One region of the Vibrio hyugaensis genome, then DNA from elsewhere that is predicted to be linked to it. Evidence: predicted binding sites of a transcription regulator. Region 1 holds the regulator's gene; each other region holds the start of a gene.

Region 1 (7,391 bases):
CGCCTCATTCTGTGCCATAAACCCTGTGATAATCACTCGCTGATGATTATGTTGTGCCAACGCTTCTTTAATTAGAGCGTAAGAACGAGCGCGGTCGACTTCTGGTTGTGTACCTACTTCTGCACGCAGAAATGCGCGAGAGTCTTGTGCAACCGCTGGCAAACTCTGTTGCGATAACAATGCAGCGAGTAAGCGTGAAGACCATACCTCACCATGTCCAAGCACTGCGGCTTTTTGAGCTTCTGTTAACGGAGCCGTTAATTCTGCTAGAGTACTGAATTCATCTTGAAGGGAAGCAAGTAGTTGCGTCTGTGCCTCACCTGTTAACAAAGCTTCTACTAATTCAGTTTGGAATTGTCTCAAGCTTTGTAACGCTTCATGCGCAACACGACCGTCTTTATCTAAACCTTCAAGAAACTCGATCAAGCGATTGGTGGTTTTCCCTGCCGCAGACACCACGACTAAATCATTTTCGGCTGAATACTCTTTTAGTATTTCAACCACACGTAAATAGCATTCGGGGTTGGCTAAACTGCTGCCGCCAAATTTATGCAGCTGACGTTGTACACTCATGACTTTTTTCTCTCCCGATTACTGTGCTGCTTTTAAAAATGCTTGCTCAAGATCGGCGATCAAATCCTGTGCATCTTCAAGACCAACGGATAAGCGCAGTAACTGTTGAGAAACGCCAGCTTCAGCTAATGCCGCTTCCCCCATCGCGCGATGTGTCATCGATGCAGGATGACAAATCAAGCTTTCAACCCCACCCAAGGACTCAGCTAACGAAAACAATTCCAGCTCTTTTACAAACACTTTGAGCTGTTCAAATGATCCTGCGAATTCGAAGCTCAACATAGAGCCAAAACCGGATTGCTGCTTCTTGGCGATGTCATGTCCAGGATGCTCTGGCAAACTTGGGTGATAAATCTGTGCAACTAACGATTGAGTCTGTAAGTAAGCAAGTACATCTTGAGAGCTTTCTTCATGAACTCGCATCCGCGCACCCAGCGTGCGAATTCCTCTTAATGTCATGTAACTGTCGAATGGTGTTCCCGTCGCCCCAATGCAATTGCCCCACCACGCCAGCTCTTCTGCATGCTCTTCACTCTTGGTGATCACCACACCACCAATAACGTCGGAGTGACCGTTAATGTATTTCGTCGTGGAGTGGATAACAAAATCCGCACCTAGCTCCAAAGGCTTTTGGTACACCGGAGTTAAAAAAGTATTGTCCACTGCGACTAGAGCGCCGACTTGTTTTGCTTTTTCACACACTGCAGCAATATCAACCACGCGCACAAGCGGGTTTGACGGCGTCTCTAACAAGATTAGCTTTGGCTTTTTCGCAATCGCCGCATCCAGAGCTTGCTGATCCGACTGATCGACAAACTGCACTTTAAAGTCACCTTTGTTTGCACGAGTATTAAACAGACGATACGTACCGCCGTAGCAATCGTGCGGCGCTACAATTAGATCATCAGGACCAAGAAACGTCGATACCCAAAGGTTTAATGCTGATGTACCACAGTTAGTGACAACCGCTCCTTTGCCTGATTCAAGCTCGTACAATGCTTGCTCTAGTAAACCTCGGTTAGGGTTACCAGAACGGGTATAATCGTATTGAGGCACTTCACCGAATGCAGGGAAGCCATAGTTAGTAGAAAGGTAAATAGGTGGTACAACAGCGTTGTATTGGCTGTCTGACTCGATACCAGTGCGTACAGCAATGGTCGCAGGCTTACGGGTGCTCATGGGTGTATCCTTTCACGGGTGGTGACATCTAAATGGGAATGCGCTATATCTAGCTTGTATTGCTCAATTGATTAACACTCTTCCCTAACTATTAACCTCACTTTACTTGTCTAAAAATAAGACGTCAACACTTCTAGACGTCCATATGTCTTTGCTTATGGCAGTAAATGCAGCTAAAATCAGCACCTATATTTATTTTTCTAACTTATTACATTAATGAAGGTGCGCAATGGCTGACTGGAATGGCGAATACATTAGCCCGTATGCTGAGCACGGTAAAAAAAGCGAACAAGTAAAAAAGATTACCGTCTCAATCCCGCTAAAAGTTTTAAAAGTGCTGACTGATGAGCGAACACGCCGCCAGATCAACAACTTACGCCATGCGACTAACAGTGAACTACTGTGTGAAGCGTTCCTACACGCTTACACAGGTCAACCACTGCCAACTGATGAAGATTTGCGTAAAGACCGTCCAGACGATATTCCTACCGAAGCAAAAGCAATCATGACAGCGATGGGAATCGAATTCGAAGCATTCGACGAAGAATAATTGCTTACAAATTCGTCGATGATAGAAACTGTGCTGGGGACGGTTTCCAAGAACAAAAAAAGGGACGCGAGAGCGTCCCTTTTTTATTTTTAAATTTTACTTTACCACTATTGAGCCATGTAATTCTCTGGCATTTCAATACGTGCCACACCAGAGTCAACCGCAGCTTGAGCCACCGCTTTTGCCACGCGTGGTAGTAGGCGTGAATCCATTGGCTTTGGAATGATGTAGTCAGTTCCGAACTCTAGCTTATCGACGCCAGCTGCTTTTAATACCGCTTCCGGTACTGGCTCTTTCGCCAATTCACGAATCGCTTCAACCGCAGCCAGTTTCATTTCATCATTGATCTCGCTTGCACGAACATCCAATGCGCCACGGAAGATGAATGGGAAACACAATACGTTGTTTACTTGGTTCGGGTAGTCACTGCGACCTGTACCCATGATCAAGTCATCACGCACTTCGTGAGCCAATTCAGGTTTGATTTCTGGATCTGGGTTTGAACATGCGAACACAACTGGCTTGTCTGCCATGAGCTTCAATGCTTCTGCAGGTAGTAGATTTGGACCCGATACGCCCAAGAAAAGATCCGCACCTTCAATCACATCTTCCAACGTGCGCTTATCTGTGTTGTTAGCAAACAGCTGTTTGTATTCATTGAGATCATCACGACGCGTGTGGATCACCCCTTTACGATCCAGCATATAGATCTTCTCGCGCATCGCGCCACATTTGATCAATAGCTCCATACACGCGACTGCCGCCGCACCCGCGCCTAAACAAACAATCGTGGAGTCTTCGAGCTTCTTACCTTGCAGCTCGATTGCATTCAACATACCTGCTGCCGTTACGATCGCTGTACCGTGTTGATCGTCATGGAATACTGGCACGTCACAACGCTCAATCAGACGCTTTTCAATCTCAAAACAATCTGGTGCTTTGATATCTTCTAGGTTGATACCACCGAATGTATCAGCAATGTTTGCTACTGTGTCGACAAATTCGTCGATCGTGCGGTGTTTTACTTCGATATCAATTGAGTCTAAACCAGCAAAGCGTTTGAACAATAGCGCTTTACCTTCCATTACTGGTTTAGAAGCCAGCGGGCCAAGATTACCAAGACCAAGAATAGCCGTGCCGTTAGAAATAACCGCAACCATGTTGCCCTTCGCTGTGTACTTATACACGTTGTCAGCGTTCTGTGCGATTTCACGTACAGGCTCTGCAACACCAGGGCTGTATGCAAGAGCAAGGTCATTTGCAGTTTCAGCAGGCTTAGTTAGCTCTACGGCAATTTTTCCTGGGGTTGGATATGCATGGTAATCCAATGCTTGTTGGCGGCGTTCTTCTTCTGGGGTGACTTCTTGGCGATTGTCTTCAGACATGGATCGTTTCTCTTTGTTATTTTTCGGTAAGGGGGAATAAATTCTAAAGGATAGAAGTCAAACTTCATAGGCTAGATTGCGAGCGATATCCTTAAAAGGGCCGATAATAAAAGAGATTAGACCAGATATTAGTGATGAGCACCCTGTTTACAGGTCAGGTGCTCTTTTTATCACTTGGTTTGGATAGGAAAACAGCGAAATATAATCTCACTCTTCATCGACATATTGTGCTTGTAGGTAATTTTCTATACCTGACATCTGGATCAAACCGAGTTGAGTCTCAAGCCAGTCAACGTGCTCTTCTTCGTCTTCGAGAATATCTTGAAACAGATCTCTAGAGACATAATCGCGAATATCCTCAGCATAAGCGATGGCATCTTTCAAATCTGGAATGGCGGCCATCTCAAGTTTAAGGTCACACTCAAGCATTTCTTTGGTGTCTTCACCGATCATCAGTTTGCCGAGGTCTTGTAAATTAGGTAACCCCTCAAGGAACAGAATACGCTCGATCAAGTGATCAGCATGTTTCATTTCATCGATCGACTCGTGGTATTCCTTATCTGCGAGATGCTTTAATCCCCAGTCTTTGTACATACGGGCATGAAGAAAATATTGGTTGATCGCGATGAGCTCGTTACCGAGTATCTTATTGAGATGTTGAATAATGATTGGATCGCCTTTCATGGCAAAACCCTCCTCTTTGGCTTCATTTAAATGTAGAAGCAAATGAGAAGGTGTCAAAAAGGCTTAGCTAATATTTAGCTAGCTTGTTTCAGTATTAGGTATTCTGTTTCAGCTAAAATTTCTTTCGCTTGCTTGATGCACTTGCCGCATTGACTTCCCAATGCCGTACATCTTTTAATTCCTTTTATATCTGTTACGCCTTCATCTATCGCCAACTTCCTAATTTTCTTGTCAGAGACGCCATGGCAAAGACAAACGTACATATTCACTACCTTTAAATTTCACTATGGAATGAAATATAAACAAGAATCGTTCTTGTTACCAGTTGTATTAAAGCGAATTACAGAACGTTTTGTTATAACGATTTGAACTATTTTGGCGGCTTTCAGTGACTTAGCGGGGTACTCAAAAAGAAGAGGAAGTTAGGTAAAACTAAGACCATGTTTTTCATAAACAAAACGCATGACTAAGAATGACTGGCTTATAACCATATTGAAAAGAGGAATAGCAGATATAAAAAAGGGAAGCCTTAGCTTCCCCTTTTCTAGCGCTTTCTTCAAATCGAAGAAGAGTGCAAGATTACGATTAATTCAGTAAGAATTAATCGAAGATCTTAGCAACAACACCAGCACCTACAGTACGGCCACCTTCACGGATAGCGAAACGTAGGCCTTCATCCATAGCGATAGGAGCGATTAGCTCAACTTGCATTTGGATGTTGTCGCCAGGCATTACCATTTCTACGCCTTCTGGTAGAGAGATATCACCAGTTACGTCAGTTGTACGGAAGTAGAACTGTGGACGGTAGCCTTTGAAGAACGGAGTATGACGGCCGCCTTCGTCTTTAGAAAGTACGTATACTTCTGACTCGAACTTAGTGTGTGGAGTGATTGAACCAGGCTTAGCTAGTACTTGACCACGTTCAACTTCGTCACGCTTAGTACCACGTAGAAGTGCACCAACGTTCTCACCAGCACGACCTTCGTCTAGAAGCTTACGGAACATTTCAACACCAGTACATGTAGTAGTAGTAGTGTCTTTGATACCTACGATAGCAACTTCGTCACCTACGTTTAGGATACCACGTTCGATACGGCCAGTTACTACTGTACCACGACCTTGGATTGAGAATACGTCTTCGATAGGCATTAGGAATGGCATATCTACTGCACGCTCTGGTTCAGGGATGTATGAATCTAGCGCTTCAGCTAGTTCTACAATCTTAGCTTCCCATTGCTCGTCGCCGTTTAGAGCGCCTAGAGCAGAACCTTGGATAACTGGTAGATCATCACCTGGGAAATCGTACTCAGATAGAAGCTCACGAACTTCCATTTCTACTAGTTCTAGTAGCTCTTCATCGTCAACCATGTCACATTTGTTCATGAATACGATGATGTAAGGGATACCAACCTGACGGCCTAGTAGGATGTGCTCACGAGTTTGTGGCATTGGACCATCTGTCGCAGCAACAACTAGGATACCACCGTCCATCTGTGCAGCACCAGTGATCATGTTTTTAACATAATCCGCGTGTCCTGGACAGTCTACGTGTGCGTAGTGACGAGTTGGAGTGTCGTACTCTACGTGAGAAGTAGCGATTGTGATACCGCGCTCACGCTCTTCTGGAGCGTTATCGATAGATGCGAAGTCACGAGCAGCACCGCCGTATACTTTAGCAAGTGTTGTACAGATAGCTGCAGTTAGAGTTGTTTTACCGTGGTCAACGTGGCCGATAGTACCAACGTTTACGTGCGGTTTTACACGTTCAAATTTTTCTTTAGACACAATCGTGTTCCTTCCTAGTTATGATTCGCCGTGATCATTATTGATCCCGACGCGCCAGAAATTGTTATTTTATGCGCCAACGTCCGTTAGCGCAATATTTCGACGGCTTGATCTAGCAAAAAGTCGTAAACTTTTTGTGGTTCAATCGTCAATTAGTAACCACGCTCAGCCATGATGGCTTCTGCAAAGGTCTTCGGCACTTCAGCGTACTCATTAAACTCCATAGAGTAAGAAGCACGGCCTTGAGTTGCAGAACGTAGGTCCGTTGCGTAACCAAACATCTCAGATAGAGGAACTTGAGCACGGATGATCTTAAGACCAGCCACACCTTCATCCATACCTTCGATCATACCGCGACGACGGTTTAGGTCACCAACAACGTCACCCATCCAGTCTTCCGGAGTAGTTACTTCGACATTCATCATTGGCTCTAGAATCACTGGCTGTGCTTCTAATGAACCTTTCTTGAATGCCATCGAGCCAGCGATCTTGAACGCCATCTCGCTTGAGTCAACATCGTGGTAAGAGCCGTCGAATAGTGTAGCTTTAATGTCTAGAACAGGGTAACCCGCTAGAACACCGCTATTCATTTGCTCTTCGATACCTTTCGATACCGAGCTGATGTATTCCTTAGGAACCACACCACCCACGATCTCGTCTACGAATACGAAACCTTCACCAGGTTCTGAAGGCTCAAGTTTGATCCATACGTGACCGTATTGACCGCGACCGCCAGATTGACGAACGAACTTGCCTTCCACTTCCGCAGAACCACGAATGGTTTCACGGTAAGCAACCTGAGGTTTACCAACGTTACAGTCAACGCTGAATTCACGCTTCATACGATCAACGATGATATCTAGGTGAAGTTCACCCATACCAGAGATCAGAGTCTGACCTGTTTCGTCGTCCGTTTCCACGCGGAATGATGGATCTTCCGCAGCCAGTTTACCTAGCGCGACACCCATTTTCTCTTGGTCTGCTTTAGAACGAGGTTCTACTGCGATCTGAATTACTGGCTCAGGGAATTCCATGCGTTCCAGAATCACTTTGTGGTTCTGGTCACATAGCGTGTCACCTGTTGTCACGTCTTTCAGACCGATAGCAGCTGCGATATCACCAGCGCGAACTTCTTTTACTTCTTCACGCTTGTTTGCATGCATCTGAACGATACGACCAAAACGCTCTTTCTTCTCTTTTACTGAGTTGTAAACAGCATCACCTGAGTTCACAAC
Region 2 (7,391 bases), 930 kb from region 1:
GCAACATGAAGCAAATCCTTGATTTTATTCCACTCATTGTTTTCTTTGTCCTATACAAGATGCACGATATCTACGTTGCGACCGGTGCACTGATTGTCGCGACGGCTATTCAAATCGTGTTGACCTTTGCTTTGTACAAAAAAGTTGAAAAGATGCAACTGATCACCTTCTCAATGGTGGCGATCTTTGGCGGCATGACCATATTCTTCCACGATGACAACTTCATCAAATGGAAAGTAACCATCATCTATGCCTTGTTCGCCATCGGTTTGGCCGTCAGTCATGCTATGGGTAAATCCGCCATTAAAGGCATGCTTGGTAAAGAGATCACTCTACCTGAAGCCGTATGGACCAAGATAAACTGGGCATGGGTCGGTTTTTTCTCGTTTTGTGCTGGCCTCAACGTTTACGTTGCATTCAAGCTCCCACTCGACGTTTGGGTTAATTTCAAAGTCTTTGGCTTGTTGATCGCGACCTTCACTTACATGATCGCGACGGGCTTCTATATCTACAAGCACATGCCAAAAGAACAAAAAGAGAAGAAAGAAAACTCTTCCGATGCTTCGGTTGATGATTAAAAGCTCAATTTTGCTATAATCTTCTCATATTGATGATTCGCAGCGACCTCTAGGGTCGCTGTTTTTTCTTGCTGTCCGAGCTTTTGGTTATGCCCTATTGCATTCCTCTCGGATTGCGTTGCTTGAGTTAATGGATGTCAAAATGAGTCAGGAAATTCACACTCCTCGCGGCCAATTGCTGCTTCGTACCCTTGCTATGCCAGCTGACACCAATGCTAATGGTGATATTTTTGGTGGTTGGATCATGTCTCAGCTCGATTTAGCTGGCGGCATTCTTGCCAAAGAGATTTCTTCTGGTCGTATCGTTACTGTTTCTGTTTCGAGTATTACATTCAAAAAGCCCGTACGCGTTGGCGATGTAGTGTGCTGTTACGGTGAATGCACAAAAATCGGCAGAACGTCGATGAGCATCGATCTAGAAGTTTGGGTAAAACCGATTAAAGAACACGGCATTGAAGAGCGTTTCATGGTGTGCGACGCTACATTTAACTATGTCGCGATCGATAGCGAAGGTAAGCCGCGCCCAATTCAAAAGTAATAAGTTGGTTTAATATAACGAATTGCTAGGAACAACCTCACAAATTCCATTGTTGACTTGTGAGTAGCACAAAAAAGGCGTTAAATTAGGACTTTACCCTACCAATTAAGGAAATATGCTATGTGGTACGTCATCTTTTCTCAGGACGTCGAGAACTCATTGGAAAAACGTCTAAGTGTTCGCCCTCAACATCTTGAGCGCTTGCAGCAACTTCAAGACGAAGGACGTCTACTAACTGCAGGTCCAATGCCAGCCATTGATTCCGATAATCCGGGTGAAGCAGGCTTTACTGGCTCGACAGTCATAGCAGAATTTGCCTCTTTGGAAGAAGCTCAAGCATGGGCTGATGCCGATCCATACATCGCGGCGGGCGTTTACGAAAATGTCATCGTAAAACCGTTCAAGAAAGTGTTTTAAGTTATGAAAAAATTACTGTGTCTTTTCCTCGCATTTGGTGCACTAGCAGGCTGTTCATCAAATGATGATAAGCAACATCAACTTGAGTTGATGGCTTCTAACCGTGCGGGTGTTCTTTCTGCGGGTTTACCGCTTGAATACGGCCCATTAAAAATCTTACGCATTTCATCCAACAAAAATGTGGTTGAGATGATGATGATTTATAACGATGATGCGCTTGGTGCCAAGCCGTTAAATCAAGTAGTGAACACCAGTATATACACTTACTGCAATACACCAGCGGTGCGTGAGCAAATTGATATGGGCTTGATGTACCGGATCAAAGTACGCAACTCCCGCGGCCAATTAATGGCGGATGAGTTGGTGTCAGCGCAAACATGCAGCGCAGGTCAAAAAGCACAGTAATAAGCGACTCGATCTTCTTGAGTTAGACGCTCGATAAAATAAAAAAGCGAGGATAGGTATCCTCGCTTTTTTGTTTCTGGATGCTAAGCGCTTATGCGAGTTCAGCTCTGAGCTTCTTAGCCGCAGAAACAAGGTTACCTAATGCGGCTTCGGTTTCTGCCCAATTACGCGTTTTAAGTCCACAATCAGGGTTCACCCACAAACGTTGCGCCGGAATTTTTTCAGCCGCTTTCTTGAGTAAGCCTTCAATCCACTCCTCCGTTGGAATGTTCGGAGAATGGATGTCGTAAACTCCCGGACCAATTTCATTCGGATAATTAAAGTCTTCGAACGCTTTCAGCAGTTCCATATTGGATCGCGACGTCTCGATAGTAATCACGTCGGCATCAAGCGCGGCAACTGAATCAATGATTTCGTTGAATTCGCTGTAACACATGTGAGTATGAATTTGCGTTTCTGGCTTAGCACTACCGGCAGAGATCTTAAAGGCGTCAACAGCCCAGTTTAGGTATTCTTTGTGGTCACGCTTCTTCAATGGTAAGCCTTCACGAATCGCTGGCTCATCGATTTGAATAATGTTGATACCCGCCTCTTGCAAGTCAAAGACTTCATCACGAAGTGCAAGAGCCAGCTGGTCTGCAATTTCTTTGCGAGTAATGTCTTCACGTGGGAATGTCCAACACAGAATCGTCACTGGGCCGGTCAACATGCCCTTCATTTGCTTGTTGGTCAGCGATTGTGCATACGTCGACCATTCCACCGTAATCGGTTTTACACGCTCAATATCTGCGACCACAATCGCTGGTTTGACACAACGAGAACCATAGCTCTGTACCCAACCAAATTGAGTGGTTTGGAAGCCCGCCAGGTTTTCAGCAAAATACTCCACCATGTCATTACGCTCAGCCTCTCCATGCACAAGAACATCAAGATCGAGCGCTTCTTGGCGTTTCACCGCATCAGCGATGTGTCCTTTTAATGCCTGTTTATAATCCGATTCTGAAAGTTGACCGCTGCGGAACGCACTTCTCTGACCCCGAATTTCTCCCGTTTGTGGGAAAGATCCTATAGTCGTGGTCGGCAAGAGTGGCAAGCCAAGCACTTCAGCTTGGTGTACGGCACGCTCTGCATAAGCTGCGCTGCGCTGGCTGAGCGCCGCCGTGATTTGGTTCAAACGAGTCTGAACGTGGGGTTTGTTAACATGCGAAGCGGTTTTACGATCTTTAATGGGTTGACTATACGTATCACAAGCTAAAATCGCATTTTGGTCCCCATCAAGCGCACGGCCAAGCAAGGCTACTTCCGTTACTTTTTGTTTCGCGAAAGCAAACCAACTTTTCACTTCATCGCTCAAAGTCGGCTCTAAATCCAAGTCAACCGGGCTATGCAATAGCGAACAAGAACTCGCTACCCACAACTTGTCGCCAAGTTTGTCTTTGAGGGGCTGCAAGCGATCCAGTTGAGTACTTAAATCTGAACGCCACACATTTCGTCCATTCACCACACCAGCAGAAAGTACCCACCCCTCAGGCAGCTTCGCCACAACCTCTTCCAATTGCTCTGGCGACGCAGACAAGTCAATATGAAGGCCATCAACATTAAGCTCGATGATTTTATCCAACGTATCCGTGACCGAATCAAAGTAAGTGGTCAGTAGCACTTTTACGTCACTACGAATCACTTGGTAAGCCAGTTTGAATGCATCAGTCCATTTGCTTTCTAGCTCGAGCGAGAGAATAGGTTCATCAATTTGTACCCATTCCACACCTTGACTAGCAAGCTTAGAAAGAATTGCTTGATACGCGGTGAGTAGCCTTGGCAATAAAGTCAAACGATCAAAATCTTCTTCCACTTCCTTACCTAGATAGAGGTAACTAAGCGGGCCAAGCAGTACAGGCTTTACTTTGTGACCTGATTTGATCGCCTCGTTTACTTCTTCAAACAGTTGGGGCCAACTAACTTCAAACGTATCGTCCTTGCTGAACTCAGGCACAATGTAGTGATAGTTGGTGTTGAACCACTTTGTCATGTCAGAGGCTGCCGCACCCGCACATTCGCAAGCGGATTGAGATTGACCACGGCCGACTTTAAATAGTGTGTCTAAATCTGGGAACCCACTTGCGTGTCGCTTTGGTACATGTCCCAATAGCAATGTTGTGGTTAGGACATGATCGTACCAAGCAAAATCACCCGCGGTTGTGAAGCTCAAACCCGCCTCTGTTTGCGTGTTCCAGTTTTGTTCTCGTAAGCTTGCCCCTACTCGCTTAAGCTCCGTCTGATCGATTTCGCCACGCCAGTATTTTTCCTGAGCAAACTTAAGCTCTCGTTTTTCACCAATGCGTGGGTAACCAAGAATATGCGTTGTCGTTGCCATGTCCGTATTCCTTATTCACAGTGTTTGATATTGAGGTCAGAGCATCGAGAGAAAACCTTACAAGATGTCTGGATGGCTAAAACTATCGCTCTGGTGATAAAATTGAACAACATCCAATTATTCAACTTGTTTATTAAAAAAATTCATATTGAGGGGTATTACTCGCATTCAAACGGCATAAATGGACGTCTAGACGTTTACATATCCATTTTTTATGGGTAAGTTAATAAAGCTCATGGCAGATATAAAAGGATGAATGGGATTCATGATAGAGTTGAAACACTTACGCACCCTCACTTCACTGAGAGACACTGGGTCATTAACGGCAACCGCAACTACTTTGCACCTGACGCAATCTGCCCTTTCTCATCAAATCAAAGATCTTGAATCTCGGATTGGCGGGCAATTATTTTTGCGCAAAACCCGTCCTGTAAAATTCACTTCAGAAGGTGAAATTCTTCTTCGTCTTGCTGATGAAGTTTTGCCAAAACTCGCCAAAGCAGAAAACGAACTCGCAAGCTTGAAAGAAGACGTGAATGGGCGCTTACATATGGCGATCGAATGCCACTCCTGCTTCCAATGGTTAATGCCTGCACTTAAGGAATACCAATTAGCTTGGCCAAGTGTGACGCTCGATTTCTCTTCCGGTTTTGGCTTTGAGCCGCTTCCCGCCTTGTTAGCTGGCGAGCTTGATTTGGTGATTACATCAGACATTCAGCCACGCTCCGAAGTCCATTATGAGCCGCTGTTTGACTTCGAAATGCGTTTGATTACCTCTACCAGCCATCCTTTAGCGAACAAAAGTGTCATAGAACCCGAAGATCTTGCAGATCAAACCATGCTTTCTTATCCAGTACAGAAACAAAGATTGGATGTGGTCAAACACTTCTTACACCCTGCGGGAGTTGAGCCAGCCAAGTGGAAACAAGCAGACAACACGTTAATGCTCGTACAAATGGTGTCAGCGGGATTGGGGGTAGCGGCATTGCCAAATTGGGCGATTTCTGAGTTCTCGCGCCAAGGTTTGATTACCAGTATGCCTTTCGGCGAAGGGTTATGGCGTAGATTGTTCGCAGCAACACGCAACTCAGAAAAAGAGAAACGTTACTTACAGGCCTTCTTTGCCACGGCCCGCCAACAATGTAAAAGCCACCTTGATGGGATCAAGATGGCTTAAAGTTCGACAATTAAACGAAACTAACGTTCGTAAGATTTAAATTGATTGGTCAGTGGGTCATATTGATAGCCAAGCATATCGAGCTTGCCCACTACCGATTCCACATCCATCTCGTACATCGATACCAACTCTTCAAAGCTATCACATTCTAAGCGCAGCTTTTCATTAACGATACCCAGCAAGATGATGCTGTCCCAGTTACTTACGTTGCTTAAATCCATCGCGACACTCCTCTAAGACAAGGTATTTGACCCCAATTCCGTTGAGCACGTGCGTCAAGACTCTCTCGAAATGAATGAGGCTATAACTAAAGCGTAGACTTAATCGAACGATTTGAAAGTGAGCTCGATCTAAATCCCGAGCTCACAAAAAGAAAAGAAGACAGAAGTGTTAATTCGTTCGGTCTATGCCCCCAATAGGAACAGACCTTGTAAGCTTGTCATTGAAGCCAACGCAAGAAGCAGCGCTGCCGCCAATTGCACTTTGTTTGGCGCTTTATGAGTGAAGATATGCCAGCACCAAACCACGATTGCCATAATCAGCATCGCCAGTGACGCTAGAATATGTTGTGTCACGCTATTCAATGTCGCTTCATCCAACTGATAAGCAGAAAACAACGTCATCACGACCAGCAGCATGCCTGAGACAACACCCGTAACCGGTAAGATTCGGTGAAATGCTTGCAAACGGCTGCGTGCGATAACCAGAAGTAACTGCGCAAACACGGCACCTAAGAAGAAGATCATCAATGCCACCGAAGCGCTTGCCGCCCAATGCGGTTGCTCAAATAGTTGAATGCTCACGTACGCGAAGGCCAAACCGTTCGCTAGATGCAGAGCCCATAATGGCCCTTTCTCACGTGTCTTCTTAGTCTGAACTTGAGAGTAAAAATAGAAGATCGCGAATACGATCATGAAAGCTTCAATACGAAGCGACGCCACTGCCAACCAAAGTACGCCAATTGATGGCAACATCTTATGCAGGCGACCACGTTGACCTGGGCAGGTATCACCCTTAATCAAAAGTAAGGTCAACAGCGCTTGGGCGCCAAATAGCATTGGAGGAAAAGTTAACAGCAATTGTTGAATCATGTTGAATGCAAACTCAAAAGTCATTTTGGGGTGGCGATAATAGCAAATCGCCTAATGATCGACTAGCCCGTTACTTCACCACTCGCTCGCAGAGTTCAAAAGCCAGCATCTCTTGAAGGGCTGATTCGCTTTCCGTGTTAGCATCGCCGCGAAACAGCCGTCAAACCTGCTATTTAATCTCTCCGCTTGAACTTTACATTTTGCAATAAAATGAAAGTGTAAAGTCAAAAACAACATGAAAAACAGAACGCTCATCTCTATTCTCTTTTGTCTATTTTCGTTAACAGGCTGTGATTTCAACAAAGAGCCAGTTCTCTCCCTATCATACGAAGAGTCCACGGTTTCTCGTGAGTTAGTCATTCACGCTGAATCTCAGTCACTACCCAAAGGGGATAAGCTCTATTTAACCGCTCAACTCCTTGATTCAGAAAATAACGGTTGGCTTACCGAAACAGATACCGTGATTTGGAATAGCTCGAATGAGAAGGTCGCCACGATTAACTCAAGCGGCTTATTACTTGCGAAATCACAAGGAGCCACAACCATCACCGCATCAGTAAATAAAGATGGTCTCGCCTTCTCTGTAAGCTTAGAAATCACAGTATCCGAAGCAACGCTCTCAAAATTAACTCTCGTATTGGCAAACGAAGGTTCAACACCTAAAGGCTTAATGCTTCCCTTTCAAGTCATGGGGGAATATTCAGATGGAAACCGCATTGATTTGACTGACTCTTCGGAACTTCAGTGCCATATCGCAGACTCTACTGTCGCCCAACTCACACTCGGGAATCCTGCCAACCTCATCCAAGGA
Region 3 (7,391 bases), 1.2 Mb from region 1:
CAACAATCGCAGCTAAATCGAGTTTCTGCCCATAAAGGAAATACCCAACCGCAGCAACCAAAACGATACCCGCCCCGCTCCAAATCGCATAGACGATACCAACAGGCATGCTTTTCACTGTGACCGACAGTAGGAAGAAAGCAATACCATAACCAATAATGACGACGGTACTCGGCATCATTTTAGTGAACTGTTCGGTTTTCGGGATTGAAGAAGTAGCAATCACCTCACATATAATGGCAATAGACAGGGCAACCAATGGTGGCATAGAAACAAGCATTTTGAACATAAGGCAATCAACGCTCAATAAAACCTGAACCCGATGACATATCGAGTTTCTGAGCGGCGCATTATAATCAAAATCCATTGATTAGCCATAAAAAGTGATGCAAATCACATTTACATAAAGGTAATAATCCAGTTTTAAAAGTCCTTCTCTTCTAAATTGATGACACAGGCGGAGCGCTTGCGAGCGGTTAATAATGACTCTGGGTCCGCATAGACAATGTTGTTCAGTCCCAACTTTTGCATATCATCAATGTGGTACATCCACGCTGCGGCGTCAGCATTACAGCCTGCTTTTTGCAACTTCTCACGTTGGTTCATATGACCATACATGGTGATTTTTGGGTTAACATCCACCAAAGCAAAAAACGCGTCTTCTTGCTGACGCCATAAACTGAGCGATTGGTGCCATTGCTCGAGCTCTTGCTGATCAAACCCATCTTTCAACCACTCATCACTCATGGCTCCACCAAACCACAAAATCTCTGAACCCTTCATAACTAACGTGCTCGGCGCAGCGGTTAGCACATAGTTCGCACAAGCAGACGCACATGTACCGTTGACAATCAGATGTACTTGATTGCTATAAACCCAACGCCCAAGCTCCATTGCAGGTCGATATTCACCAGAATCACTGTCGATCATCAGCGCGACAATGCCGTTCGGTTGCACATTCGCGAGCTCAATCGCTTGCTCGACTTTCTGCGCCGTGATTTCACCATTAAAGTACAAGGTTCGACCTTCAATATGCACCTCTTCGGACAAACTGCATCCAAACAAACTCACGACCAAACTCACTCCTAGCCACTTTTTCATGCGCTCTCCATGATCCTAATTCCACAATTTAGTAAGCCACTAGAAAAGTATTGGACAATTTGCATATAAAGATCGAATAAAGTGGCGTAATTTTGACCAGCGTCAAAATGCTCACATTGGCGATTGTTCGATATTAAGGCTAACTATGCGGAGATGAACACTTAGAGAGAATTGAGAGTAAGAAGCTTAAGGTTGAAGCTCTGAAGATTCCCAAACCATAATCGTAGTGTCTACCTCGTTATGGATGGCTATGTGCAAAGGACGAAAACCATACTTTACATACAGAGCTTGATTATGTGCTTCACATTGTAAAAAGAGCTTCTCGATACCAAGCTGAAATACATGATTTTGAGCGCGAGCGACAAGCGCTGCCGCGTAGCCTTTGCCTCGTGATGAAGAGTCAACATACACCCCACCCAGCCAATGTTCATATTCTGGAAAATGAATATTTTCGCGAATCTTTAGTTCTGCGACTGCCGCAAGTTGATTACAATCATCATGCAGTACAAAAGCAAGTGGAAACCCATGTCGACTATTGGCTTTCAGTAAAACCTTTTCTTGAACTTGTGAAAGCGTGACACCTGGCACTGTGTACGCCCATTCATCAAAATACCACTGAGCAATAAGGCTAGACGCGTGAGGAAAATCGGCAAGAAAATGGATTTTGAAATTCGGTTCTGACACTAGTGGTTTCCATCCACACTGCTATCTACTACATTTGCTTCACAGCCAACTCCAACTTGACTCGAGCTAAAATGAGGTTGTTGAGCAAGTTCGAGATAAATATGCATGTCGATTGGTTCAGGCGTGTTAAGCAGCATCTTGCCGACTTCTCGCTGAAAGTAGCCATAGTTGCCGAGCTCTTCCGTTAAGCCAAGTTGCTCATAACTGACCAAGCTCGCAAACATGCCATAAGCGTATTGATAACGTGTGACATCCACATGTTTTTCATGACCTAGTTCATTAAGTGCTTGGTCGATCTCTTCCGGTAAGTACGTGCTTTTGTCTCCAAACGAACGGAGTAGTACGTTAGGAACCTCTTGCGCGATGCTCTGAACTTTCTCTTTCTTCTTAAATATACCGAACATGATGTCCTCCACTGACGATGATTACCCAAACAACGCACTGCGAGTACGCGTCGGCAAGCCGATTAGTGTCTTTATTAGTCTTATAGCTCAAGATTTATACTAACTTGATACCATAATCATCTTCAAACACTAGCCGACACGTTGCAGTGAGATGTACTCAGAAACCTTACCGCAATCACAGTTGACGTTGAGTACCTTGTTAACAATTAACAGCGCTCATCACGGTTAGCTACGTTTCAATTTGCCTTATCAATAGATTTTAAAAAGAGCTTAGATTTTTGTGGTGCTTATCGAAATGAAACCAACGCATTGAATTTAGTTTCGATGACTAAAACTTGTAGCTTGCTGCAGATAAGGCTCAACTCAAATTGACAATCATTGCTAGCGAACTATTAGACGAGACGCTCTATTTTGTTGGTTACAAAAGAATTCCTGTCCAAAGTCACATTTCGTATCGACATCCGTACGCAATTGCGGTAGTTTTAGATGTATAGACGTCTAAAAAGTGAAGCTTAGGGAGAGAAAGCCGTGCCAATTAGAATTCCAGATCAGTTACCCGCTACCGATGTATTAAGGACAGAGAACATCTTTGTGATGAGCGAGAGTCGAGCGGCGAGTCAGGAAATCCGTCCATTGCGAGTGCTTATCCTCAATTTAATGCCGAAGAAAATCGAGACAGAAACTCAGTTCCTTCGCCTACTTTCAAACAGCCCTCTGCAAGTGAATGTCGAGCTACTACGAATCGACAATCGTCCAAGTAAGAACACACCAACCGAACATCTCGATGCCTTCTACCGTCAGTTTGAAATGGTAAAAGGCAAAAACTTCGATGGCATGATCATTACTGGGGCGCCACTCGGTTTGGTCCAATTTGAAGATGTCATTTACTGGGACCACCTAAAAACTATCATGGAGTGGGCAAAAGACCACGTCACATCCACACTCTATGTATGCTGGGCAGCACAAGCTGGTTTAAAGCTTCTTTACGACTTACCAAAGCGAACTCGCAAAGAAAAGTTGTCTGGTGTTTATCATCATAAAATCCATAAGCCTTATCATCCGGTTCTACGTGGTTTCGATGATAGTTTCTTAGCGCCACATTCGCGTTACGCGGATTTCTCACCAGAATTCTTAGAGGAACATACGGATCTAGACATTCTAGCCACATCAGATGTCGCTGGTGTTTACCTTGCAACAACCAAGGACAAACGTAACGTCTTCGTCACTGGTCATCCTGAGTACGACTCTCATACGCTGCATAATGAGTACATTCGCGATTTAGGGGAAGGCATGGAGCCAGCCATTCCTGTCAATTATTACCCGAACAACAATCCTGATAACGGCCCAGTCGCAAGCTGGCGTAGCCATGGCCACCTACTTTTCTCGAACTGGTTAAACTACTGCGTTTACCAGCAAACGCCATACGATCTGGACCATTTCAGCGAAGCCGCGTTTACCAAAGACGATTAATTCACTCGATAGAGATTGTGAACCAAGCCGCCAACTGGCGGCTTTTTCATACCAGTTTGCAAACCTGATCGCATTGTGTTTTTTCCTCATTAGGCTTTTGCAGCGTAATTCATATCATGCTGAAAGAATTAGGGATGTGGGAAAGACAAATGAAGATCATAAAACTTGGCGCTCTTGTACTAGCGACTCAGTTTGGCCTGCTCGGCTGTGTGACCGTTAACGAAGATGGCAATAGTCCAGTCGTAAAAGCAGACCCTGTCGCCATGGCAGAGTCTCGTATCGCACTTGGTTTGGGGTACTTAAACGGTGGCAGCATGATTCGAGCGCATGATAACTTTCAACAAGCCCTCACTCACGCTCCAAGCTATTACCGCGCTCAACTTTCTATGGCTCATTACTATGAAACGGTTGGTGAAGATAAAAAAGCAGAAGATATGTACAAACGATCGCTGCGCCAACATTCTAAAAATGGAAACGTACTCAACAACTACGGCACATTCTTATGTAAGCAGGGAGATTTTGAGAAAGCGGATAAAATGTTCAACCGTGCCATTGAACAGCCTTATTACTTCCTCATCCCAGCTAGCTATGAGAATGCAGGCTTTTGTGCACTCAAGTCCGACAACACAGAAAGAGCAAAATACTATTTCACTCGCGCCATTGATCACGACCCTCACCGTCCAAAATCCATTCTCCAGTTAGCGAAATTAGAAATAGAAAGTGGCAACTACACGGACGCACGCATTCGCCTTATGCGCTTTAATCAAATGTATGGGGTTAAAAAGCCTTCGCTCCGTTTAATGGTTGAACTTGAAGGCGCAGCAGGCAACGAAGCGCTGCAAAGGAAATACCAAACACAGCTAGATCGGATGTCCTAACAGCTCAATCTCTCTTAATGACTTGGTATTCCGAACCTCCGAATACCAAGTGTAATGCCTTTCGTTTAGTCGTCTCTTATAACTAGAGTGCACTTGGTGTAAGTTCTTATGTTATAAATAATTCTTAAAACAATTTTCATTTAATATATGTCTATAACTTAGACTTTATGTGACGCTCACTCACAATCTAGAAGCTCATTTATTGCACAACTAGGTTAAAAGCTTATACATTCAAATTGCTTATACATGACCCAACAAAAATAAACTAAAGCTATAAATATCATAGACGTAAGGACACACTATGTTGAAGTATAAACAAAAAGCGTTATTAACCGCCCTCCCTATTGCACTGCTAGGTTGCGGTGGTGGCGGTGGTGACAGCACAAGTTCCGCGACGAGCAATGGTCTTTCGTGGTCTGCCGGGGACTTCTCACAGACAGCGACTAATTTGGCCAACAAATGCAGCGTAGCAAGAATAGGTATCGACCCGTATACAGGTAAGAATTACCCAGACGAAACCGGCTCTAGCCTGTATGAAAAAATGTTCCTTCGTGCGTTCAGTAACGAAACCTACCTTTGGTATGACGAAATCCCAGACAATAACCCAAACAATTACGCGTCTGTCGTCGACTATTTTGATTCACTCGTCACACCAGCGACGACGGCAAGCGGCCAAAAGAAAGACCGGTTCCATTTCACACGTTCTTACGACGATGTGATGAAGTCTCAACAAGCTGGCCTTGTTGCTGGTTTTGGCTTTAACTGGAAATTCGTTAATAGTTACGCGCCACGAGAAGTCCTTATCTCTTACACAGAAGATGGATCACCGGCATCACTAAATGGCGTTGAGCGTGGTGACAAGCTATTAAAAATTAACAGTGTGGATGTCGTGAACACCTCCTCCCAAGCTGAAGTGGATCTCATTAACCAAGCATTGTTCAACCCAGAGTTAGGACGTAATTACACGTTTACCTTTGAAGCGGTTAATGGCGGCATGAAGATCATTACACTCACCTCTTCTGATGTCGCAACAAGCCCTGTCCGTAATGTAAAAGTTATCGACAACAACGGAACAAAAGTCGGCTACATGCAATACAACGCATTTGAAGTCACGGCACAGCAACCGCTTATCAATGCATTCAACAAGCTTTCCGCACAAAATGTAGACGAAATCGTCATGGACTTGCGTTACAACGGCGGTGGTTTGATTTGGCAATCAGCACAAGTTGGTTACATGCTTGCGGGCTCTCATCCAAACGCGACGTTTGGCGAGTTGATCTATAACGACAAGATCATGAACTCTGGCCAGGTACGAGATAACGTTTACAATTTCGTCGATAAAGAAATCAACTGGGCAACAGGTACGCTCACCAACAACCCTCTACCGACGCTTAGTGCAAAGCGCGTGTATGTCTTGACGACGGATAACACTGCGTCTTCAAGCGAACTGCTGATCAACGGCTTACGTGGTATCGACGTTGACGTTATTCAAATTGGCACAACGACAACGGGTAAACCTTACGGGTTCTCTCCACAGCAGAACTGCGGTAACGTGTATTACACTATTCAGTTTAAATCTTCGAATGACAAAGGCTTTGGTGATTTTGCTGATGGATTTACTCCTACGGCAAAAAATCTTGTATCGTCTAACATTGGTATAGATGACAAAGTGGAAGGCTGTGTTGTGGCAGACGACTTAACTAAGCCATTGGGCGATGCTTCAGAAGGTATGTTATCTGCGGCGCTAAACTACATGACAACAGGAACTTGCCCTCCTGCACCTGCAATGGCTCGCTCATACCAAGCGATGCCGAGACTGGGTGGCACTCCACTGACTCAAGAGATTGACCCACTTCGACAAGAGGCGATTCATGTCAAAATTAACTAAAACAATGACCTTACTCACTGGAGCTGGACTTAGCCTTGCCCTGATGGGGTGCTCATCATCGAGCAACAGTGACATCGTCAATGCATTGAGTATTAAAACTTCAGCGGATACGGTGAGTGAAATCCAGCGGACGATCAATACGATTCAAGGAACGCAAGCACCAACGAAGATTGCGTCCAACACATTTGAGACCAACTCACACTTATTGATTGTGTCAGGCCAGTTAATGGAGAAGCACAACATGCCATTGAATGGAGCAGAAACTGAGTTACCCGATCAATATACCTTGCAATTGCGCGGTGAAGATTGCGGTGTTTACTACGAGAAAGACGACAAGTTTGTCCCTCTCACCAACATACAATGCCGACCTAATCCGATTCAGGACTAAACAAAAAGCCCGCCGTTACTTTATTCAAAATAACGGCGGGCTTTTCTCATTATTCCTATTCAAATCTTACGATTCGAACGACTCAGTCTGAAGCCATATTATAAGAAGTGGAACGTCACGTTACCTGTGATGCTACTTACTGTATCGCTGTCCCCATCGATATCAACACCAAACGCTTGATAACTTGCACCGACAGAAATGTTGTCTAACAAGAAGTATTCCGCGCCAACACCGTACATGTAAGACACGCCATCGTCTTTGTCCAAGCTGCTCAGATTACCATTGTATTCGACGTTAAACGCGTTAATACCACCCTTCGCGTAAACGTGCAGAGGACCAAAGTCGATACTTGGCTTTGCAGCTAAGTAGAAGGAAGAGAAATCCACATCACCTCGGTTACCAGCAAGATTTAAATCCACTTGGCCATGGTTGAAATAGCCCACTTCAATACCAATCAGCGGCAAGATCCCCGTACCGACATGAATGCCATAAGTGGTGTCGTTTTCGCTATCGATGTCTGATTGACCAATTTGACCACCAGCATAAAGCCAAGAGTCAGCAAGTGCAGATGTTGAGCA

The links. The regulator MetJ, encoded in region 1, represses methionine synthesis genes. The targets are predictions, from matches to a motif close to TTAGACNTNTANANGTCTAA.
Region 2: the regulator MetJ is predicted to act here: its motif matches at 4,494-4,513, upstream of metE (5-methyltetrahydropteroyltriglutamate--homocysteine S-methyltransferase).
Region 3: the regulator MetJ is predicted to act here: its motif matches at 2,672-2,691, upstream of metA (homoserine O-acetyltransferase MetA).

The regions. Positions count from the first base shown of each region.
Region 1 is NZ_CP025794.1:2,524,998-2,532,388, reverse strand. Features, by position in the region: gene C1S74_RS12545 (bifunctional aspartate kinase/homoserine dehydrogenase II) at 1-573, opposite strand, end outside; gene C1S74_RS12540 (O-succinylhomoserine (thiol)-lyase) at 592-1,752, opposite strand; gene metJ (met regulon transcriptional regulator MetJ) at 1,982-2,302, shown strand; gene C1S74_RS12530 (malic enzyme-like NAD(P)-binding protein) at 2,410-3,687, opposite strand; gene bfr (bacterioferritin) at 3,895-4,371, opposite strand; gene C1S74_RS12520 ((2Fe-2S)-binding protein) at 4,446-4,634, opposite strand; gene tuf (elongation factor Tu) at 4,972-6,156, opposite strand; gene fusA (elongation factor G) at 6,309-7,391, opposite strand, start outside.
Region 2 is NZ_CP025794.1:3,459,927-3,467,317, reverse strand. Features, by position in the region: gene C1S74_RS16915 (septation protein A) at 6-578, shown strand; gene yciA (acyl-CoA thioester hydrolase YciA) at 721-1,116, shown strand; gene C1S74_RS16905 (YciI family protein) at 1,237-1,533, shown strand; gene C1S74_RS16900 (GspS/AspS pilotin family protein) at 1,537-1,938, shown strand; gene metE (5-methyltetrahydropteroyltriglutamate--homocysteine S-methyltransferase) at 2,030-4,312, opposite strand; gene metR (HTH-type transcriptional regulator MetR) at 4,578-5,489, shown strand; gene C1S74_RS16885 (DUF4250 domain-containing protein) at 5,510-5,710, opposite strand; gene C1S74_RS16880 (hypothetical protein) at 5,894-6,604, opposite strand; gene C1S74_RS16870 (Ig-like domain-containing protein) at 6,816-7,391, shown strand, end outside.
Region 3 is NZ_CP025794.1:238,865-246,255, reverse strand. Features, by position in the region: gene C1S74_RS01975 (DMT family transporter) at 1-268, opposite strand, end outside; gene C1S74_RS01970 (hypothetical protein) at 424-1,101, opposite strand; gene C1S74_RS01965 (GNAT family N-acetyltransferase) at 1,288-1,785, opposite strand; gene C1S74_RS01960 (hypothetical protein) at 1,785-2,189, opposite strand; gene metA (homoserine O-acetyltransferase MetA) at 2,718-3,659, shown strand; gene pilW (type IV pilus biogenesis/stability protein PilW) at 3,809-4,537, shown strand; gene C1S74_RS01945 (S41 family peptidase) at 4,839-6,425, shown strand; gene C1S74_RS01940 (hypothetical protein) at 6,409-6,813, shown strand; gene C1S74_RS01935 (outer membrane beta-barrel protein) at 6,912-7,391, opposite strand, start outside.